Regions from separate parts of the Arthrobacter sp. CAN_C5 genome, predicted to be linked through region 3. Evidence: predicted binding sites of a transcription regulator. Region 3 holds the regulator's gene; each other region holds the start of a gene.
What was found. Region 3 encodes HrcA, which represses chaperone genes, less so after heat shock. Its sites were predicted from a motif close to TTNGCACTCGNNNNNNNCGAGTGCNAA; they were not measured.

Region 1 (2,262 bases), 870 kb from region 3:
CTCCTTGCCATTGGTGGCACCGGCCGTCCCGATCACCCGGGCATGCAGGGCCAGGGCCTCGGTCAGGGTCGACTTGCCGGCGTCGGGGTGCGAGATGACCGCGAAGGTCCGACGGCGGGAAGCCTCCTGGACAATGCCGCTGTTGCTCCGGGCGGTGGCCTGTACCTGCTGGGTCACGAAACTGCTTTCGAAAGAGAGTGGATTGGCGATGGGTAAGCCAGCTCCCCAGTCTAGCCGAGGCAGATTTGCGGGCGCTTCAAGGAACAGGCAGGAGGCGCTAGGGTTCAGGGATGCGACCCGGGGGAGAGCAGTACCAGGACCACCAGCCCGACAACCACCAGCCCGGCACTCCTGCCGGCATGGGGCGGCGGTATGGCCGGAAGCCCGGGCTCGACGGCGGACGCGTGGTCCTCGGGCCGCATGCCTTCCTCAAGGGGTGGATCGTGACTTTTGGAGTCTGGGGCCTCTCCACCCTTGTCTTCAGCACGCTCAGCGAGATCATTGGCCCGAACTCTGGCGCTGTAACGTTCTGGGGCATCGCCATGGTGGTCAGCCTTTTGGTCGCGATCGTGATCGCGGCACCGCTGGCACTGATCCTGAGCGTGCTGTTGCGGCGTGTTTTGAATCAGTGGGTCCACGTGGCGGCCTTCGCCGTGGTCTTCGCTGGCCTGGCGGCTGCCACCACCGTCCTGGTGCTACCGGGGACGGGCTCAACGTTCCCTGCCATCCTCGCCGTCGTCGTCGGGATCTCTGCAGGGGTAGGCCGTGCGGCGATCATCCGCAACGTGAATCCCTGAGTGATCTGGGCCGGACATTGGGCTGCGCTGGGAGCGCAATTTAGCACTCGCCTTGACCGAGTGCTAACCAATGCATAAAGTCGGACTTGGCACTCTCACCATGAGGGTGCTAATTCCTTCAGGGACGCGTGAGCCGGCACCGCGACGACGGTCAGCGCCATCCGAAGGCCCTTTATTTCCATTTGTCACCCAAGCGAAGGAGAGGTCCGAGTGTCGGTCTCTATTAAGCCTCTTGAGGATCGTATTGTTGTCCGCCCACTGGAAGCCGAGCAGACCACTGCTTCGGGTCTGGTCATCCCGGATACTGCCAAGGAAAAGCCCCAGGAGGGTGAAGTTGTTGCAGTAGGCCCAGGCCGCGTCGATGACAACGGAAACCGCGTACCTGTCGATGTAGCCGAAGGCGACATTGTCATCTACTCCAAGTACGGCGGAACCGAAGTCAAGCACGGCGGCGCCGAGTACCTCGTACTCTCCGCCCGCGACGTTCTGGCGATCGTCGTTAAGTAGTTTTTCCCCGAGAGAGCCCCGGCCGCACAGGCCGGGGTTCTCTCGTCGGTGCGCGTAGCCGCACCAGGAACCATCTGGCAGTACCAGGATTTGCACAAGCAGTATTTTGCACAATGGAAGAGGAAACACATCATGGCAAAGCAGTTGAAGTTTGACGACGCTGCACGCCGCGCGCTGGAAGCGGGAGTCAACAAGTTGGCTGACACCGTCAAGGTGACGCTCGGCCCCCGCGGCCGCAACGTCGTGCTGGACAAAAAGTGGGGCGCCCCCACCATCACCAACGACGGCGTGACCATCGCCCGCGAGATCGAACTGGACGACCCGTTCGAGAACCTTGGCGCGCAGTTCGCCAAGGAAGTGGCCACCAAGACCAACGACATCGCCGGTGACGGCACCACCACCGCGACCGTCCTGGCTCAGGCACTGGTCAGCGAAGGCCTGCGCAACGTCGCGGCTGGGGCTGCCCCTTCGCAGCTGAAGCGTGGCATCGAGGTTTCCATCGAAGCCGTTGCCACCCGTCTGCTCGAGAACGCCCGCGAGGTTGTCGGTCAGCAGACCGCCAGCGTAGCCTCCATCTCAGCGCAGAGCTCCGAGGTCGGCGAACTCATCGCTGAAGCCTTCGAGAAGGTCGGCAAGGATGGCGTCATCACCATCGAGGAATCCTCCAGCACCCAGACCGAACTGGTCCTCACCGAGGGCATGCAGTTCGACAAAGGTTTCCTCAGCCCGTACTTCATCACCGACGCCGAGCGTCAGGAAGCAGTGCTCGAAGACGCACTCATCCTGATCAACTCCGGCAAGATCTCCTCGCTGCAGGAATTCCTGCCGCTGCTGGAGAAGGCGCTGCAGGCAGGCAAGCCCCTGTTCATCATCGCCGAGGACATCGACGGCGAAGCGCTGTCCACCCTCGTGGTGAACAAGATCCGCGGCACCCTGAACGTGGTCGCTGTGAAGGCAC
Region 2 (2,262 bases), 840 kb from region 3:
CTCCGGGCGGCCTCAGCAATGATGTAAGCGTCTCGGGCATCCGTCTTGGCCTCACCGGGGTGCAGGTCAGCGATGCGGCGCATCGCCAGGCCCGGCAGGTAACCGACGAGGATACCGGCGGCCTGCGCCACAGCGACCGGCAGTGCACCGATGGTGGCCGGCTGGTCCACGACGAGTAAAAGCGTGCCGTGCTTGGTGAGACTGTCGATGATCGCCCGCAGTTTCGCCTCGTCTTGCGGCAGTGCCTTATCGAGCAGTTTCTTGCCGTTCCTGTCCAACGCCACCGCGTGGTGGTTGGACTTACCGACATCGACGCCGATAAACACATCGACGAGTTCGTGATCCTTAATCACTACTACCTCCAGAGGTGAAACCCAATGAGACCGTGCTGGTCTGTCCTGCGGCCCCAGAGCTCGGCATCCACGTTACGGCCGACCTACCACGATGGTGTCTGCAGCTGGTCCGGTCCCCATTAGCGATCCTCTGGCGCCTATCGAACCCCGGTGACAACACCCCCGGATCATACATTCGACTGGGGGACTCAATCATGCCAGGACCGACAGGCCAGCAACCCCGATTCTTGCTCGTTTAGGGGCTATAAGAAAGGTAACGGGGGGGGGTGGAGGACGGGTCGTGCCAGCTAACCGCGCCTAGCTCGCGGCGGCAGTCGTTTTGGAGCTCTCCGAAGGTTTTTTCACTGTCGTCGAAGCATCCTTGCCCGGGCTGGTCTTGGCCGCGCCGGACCCCGGGGAGGACTGATCGGAGGAGGTGCCGGATGACGGGCTGCTACTGCTCGTTCCCGGGTCAACCGACTTCTTGCTGTCGCGCGAGTCGTTACGGTAAAAACCCGACCCCTTGAACACCACACCCACGCTGTTGAACTTCTTCCTCAGCGATCCCTCGCATTCGGGGCACTCGGTGAGTGAGTTGTCAGAAAAGGCCTGATGGATATCGAAGGCATGGTCGCAGTCTTTGCAGGCGTATGCGTAGGTTGGCAAAGCAAATCCTCCTGGACGAGCGTGATTCCCGGAACTGGATCACCAACCCGATTCGGCTGGCACTCTAGTGGTCCGAGTGCCAAGTCTACACTGCCGGTGACCAGACGATGTCGCGGCGACGTCTCGCCTACACCGCGTCCCGACGCGTCTCCAGGCGGTGGCAGGCCGACGGCGTGAAGGCGCCGGCGAGGGGCATGTCCAGTGGCGTGGCAGCCAGCGTTCCGGCCGGCAGCAGTTCGTGGTCGTACACATACCCGAGGGTGGGGACGGCCGGATCGACTGCCCGAAGTTGCGCGAGAAACCGGTCATAGTAGCCGCCGCCCTGGCCGAGCCGGCTGCCGCTGCGGTCCACCGCTAGTGCCGGGACCAGCAGGAGCGACACCGAGCGCCCACCAGTGAGCAGCCCGGTGAAATGCCGGCGTTCCCCCACCGGCTCCAGCACGGGTGCGCGGGGGCTGCGTCGCAGTTCGACTCCCGCCGACCAGCTGCACCAGGAAAGCTGGTAGGCGGACTCGCAAATCGGCACCACCACCTCGTAGCCACTCCCGGCCAGCGATGCCAGGAGATCAAGGGTCCCTGGCTCTGGGTCCACCGACAGGTAGGCGGCGATCAGACCGGGACGGTCGGAGCCCGGCAGAAGCCACCCCTCAACCTGCTGCCGGAGCCCGGCGGAGGCTTTAGCCCGCTCCTCGGGGGCCATCGCCAGCCGGGCCGCCCGGAAGTGTTGCCGGGCAGCATCCTTGCCGGTTGCAGGCGATTGGGGTCCCATATCGGCATAGTTTACCGAGTCCCGCACCCCCAGCTGTGGGACCCGACGGTTCCGGGCGACTGCAGGCTTGCATAGAAAGGCCACTGTCGTTATGTAGGGTGGTGGCATGACCTCACGAGTGAATAAGGCCGTTATCCCCGCTGCGGGACTTGGCACGCGGTTTCTCCCCGCCACGAAGGCGATGCCCAAGGAAATGCTTCCAGTAGTCGACAAGCCTGCGATCCAGTACGTGGTCGAAGAGGCAGTCAACGCCGGAATGACCGACATCTTGATGATCACTGGGCGAAACAAGCGTTCGCTCGAGGACCACTTCGACCGGGTGCCCTTCATCGAGCAGACCCTCGAGGCGAAGGGCGACCATGAGAAGCTGGCCGCCGTCCGCCGTCCGTCCGAGCTGGGTGACATCCACTATCTCCGGCAGGGGGATCCGAAGGGACTCGGCCACGCCGTCCTCCGCGCAAAGCTCCACGTCGGCAAAGAGCCGTTCGCCGTTCT
Region 3 (2,262 bases):
CATGCCGGCTTCACCCTGGCCGCCGAGCTGGATCCGGGTTCCGGTGGAGACACCCGCTGGTACCTTGATGGTGAGGCTGCGGCGGCTGCGGACCCGGCCGTCGCCGTTGCACTCATGGCAGGGGTTGGGGATCACTGTGCCAAACCCTTGGCAGGTGCCACAGGTGGCGCTGGTCATGACCTGGCCCAGAATGGAGCGGACGGCCCGCTGCACCTGACCGGAGCCACCACAGATGTCGCAGGTCCGCGGCGAGGTCCCTGGCTGGCAGCAGGAGCCATCACACGTGGGGCAGACCGCGGCGGTCTCGACGTCGATCTTCTTGTTGATCCCGAACACCGCGTCGACCAGGTCGATGCGGACCGCGATGAGCGCGTCCTGACCCCGGCGCGTGCGCGACGGCGGTCCGCTGGGTCCGCCCCCACCGAAGAAGGTCTCGAAAATATCCTGGAAGGCAAAGCCCTGGCCGGCGTGCCCGCCACCGAAACCGTTGTCGGTTCCGTTCTCGTTGCCGGTGGTGTCATACACCCGGCGCTTCTGCGGGTCGGACAGCACCTCGTACGCGCGGGTGACCAACTTGAACTCCTCCGAGGCGTCGGGTCCCGTATTGACGTCCGGGTGAAGCTTCCGTGCCAGCTTGCGGTAGGCCTTCTTGATCTCCTCGCCGCTCGCATCGCGGTTCACACCGAGGACTTCATAGTGATTACTCACTCCTGCACTTCACTTCCTGTGTCACTGGTCGAGATGGGGCAATAGCGCCCCATCTTCGAAAGGTTCGATTGTTGCCGTCAAAGTTCTTACGTGCCGGGCGTCCGGTTAGTCCGTGAGGATCCGGGACAGGTAACGGGCCACCGCGCGTACCGCCGACATCGACGTGGGATAGTCCATCCGGGTTGGTCCGAGGACTCCCACCTTCGCCAACGAGTCGGGGCCGTACCCGGTGGCAATCACCGACGCTTCGGCGAGGCCGCCATGGGGGTTCTCCCGCCCAATCCGCACCGACACGCCAAACGCATCGTGTTTCATTTCGGAGAGGAGGCGGAGCATGACCACCTGTTCCTCGAGTGCTTCCAGCACCGGCCCAATGCTCAGGGGAAAGTCTACGGTGGATCGGGCCAGGTTGGCTGTACCAGCCATCACAATCCGGTCCTCGCGGTTGATACCCGCGAGTTGTTCCAGGGTTCGCGCGAGGACGGTGCCCGCCCTGCGCTGCTGAAACGGCAGTGTCGCCACGGCCAACGCAAGTTCCTGCGGGAGGAACGTCAGCTTCGTGCCCGCCACCGACCCGAGGAAATGCTGCCGGAGTTCGGCGAGGCTGTTCTCAGGGACGGGTTCCGGCAGGGGTACCACACGCTGCTGCACGGTGCCGTTCGTGGCGATCAGAACCACCAGCACCTGGTTCGGTGCAAGAAGCACGAACTCAAGGTGCCGGACGGCGGCGCTCCCCAGATGGGGGTACTGCACCACTGCCACCTGGTTGGTGAGGTGGGACAGCAGACGGACGGTGCGGTCCATGACGTCGTCGAGATCCTCGGCACCCTCCAGCAGGGCCTGGATGGCGCGTTTCTCCGGCGCGGACAACGGCTTGACCTCGGAAATCTGGTCGACGAAGAGGCGATAGCCCTTATCGGTGGGAATGCGGCCGGAACTGGTGTGGGGCGCCGTGATCAGGCCCTCTTCCTCCAGCACCGCCATGTCATTGCGGATGGTGGCGGAAGAGACACCCAGCTGATGCCGCTCCACCAGGGCCTTCGATCCGACAGGCTCCCGGGAATGCACGTAGTCCTCGACGATGGCACGCAGTACCTCCAGCCGGCGTGGTTCGCTCACTTTTCACCTCCGAACATGGTTCCTCGTCACTTCAGCGGATCTGGCACTCGACACACCCAAGTGCCAAGTCTAGTACTTTCCGATGAATTGTTAGCATTGAAAATCCCTGGCCGGACCGTCCAGCGGTGAGCCGGGAAGCGAGTAAGACGATGTCCAGTTACGAATGGGGAGCACAGGACATTTCAGCTCCCCGCAGTGTCCCACTCCCCAAGGTCCCGGTCAGCGCCGGGCTGGTGCTGGAAGACGTGCAGAGCGGCTACGTCGGTGCGGTGGTCCGGGTGGAGAAGTCCGGCGGCATGCACGTAATGGTGCTCGAAGACCGCCGGGGCAAGCTCAAGTCCTTCCCCCTGGGGTTTGGTTTCCATGTGGACGGGTCCCCGGTGGAAGTCGTGGCCCCAGCGGTAGCCCCGGCCACTCCGGCGCGCCGGGTGACGG

Region 1: the regulator HrcA is predicted to act here: its motif matches at 838-864, upstream of groES (co-chaperone GroES).
Region 2: the regulator HrcA is predicted to act here: its motif matches at 1,055-1,081, upstream of H4V95_RS04755 (FmdB family zinc ribbon protein).

The regions. Positions count from the first base shown of each region.
Region 1 is NZ_JAGGMZ010000001.1:960,324-962,585, forward strand. It holds gene H4V95_RS04645 (peptide chain release factor 3) at 1-177, opposite strand, end outside; gene H4V95_RS04650 (hypothetical protein) at 291-797, shown strand; gene groES (co-chaperone GroES) at 1,008-1,304, shown strand; gene groL (chaperonin GroEL) at 1,437-2,262, shown strand, end outside.
Region 2 is NZ_JAGGMZ010000001.1:987,245-989,506, forward strand. It holds partial or broken gene H4V95_RS04750 (IS110 family transposase) at 1-420, opposite strand, end outside; gene H4V95_RS04755 (FmdB family zinc ribbon protein) at 651-998, opposite strand; gene H4V95_RS04760 (5-formyltetrahydrofolate cyclo-ligase) at 1,126-1,767, opposite strand; gene galU (UTP--glucose-1-phosphate uridylyltransferase GalU) at 1,874-2,262, shown strand, end outside.
Region 3 is NZ_JAGGMZ010000001.1:1,827,069-1,829,330, reverse strand. It holds gene dnaJ (molecular chaperone DnaJ) at 1-708, opposite strand, end outside; gene hrcA (heat-inducible transcriptional repressor HrcA) at 814-1,827, opposite strand; gene H4V95_RS08600 (DUF3097 family protein) at 1,977-2,262, shown strand, end outside.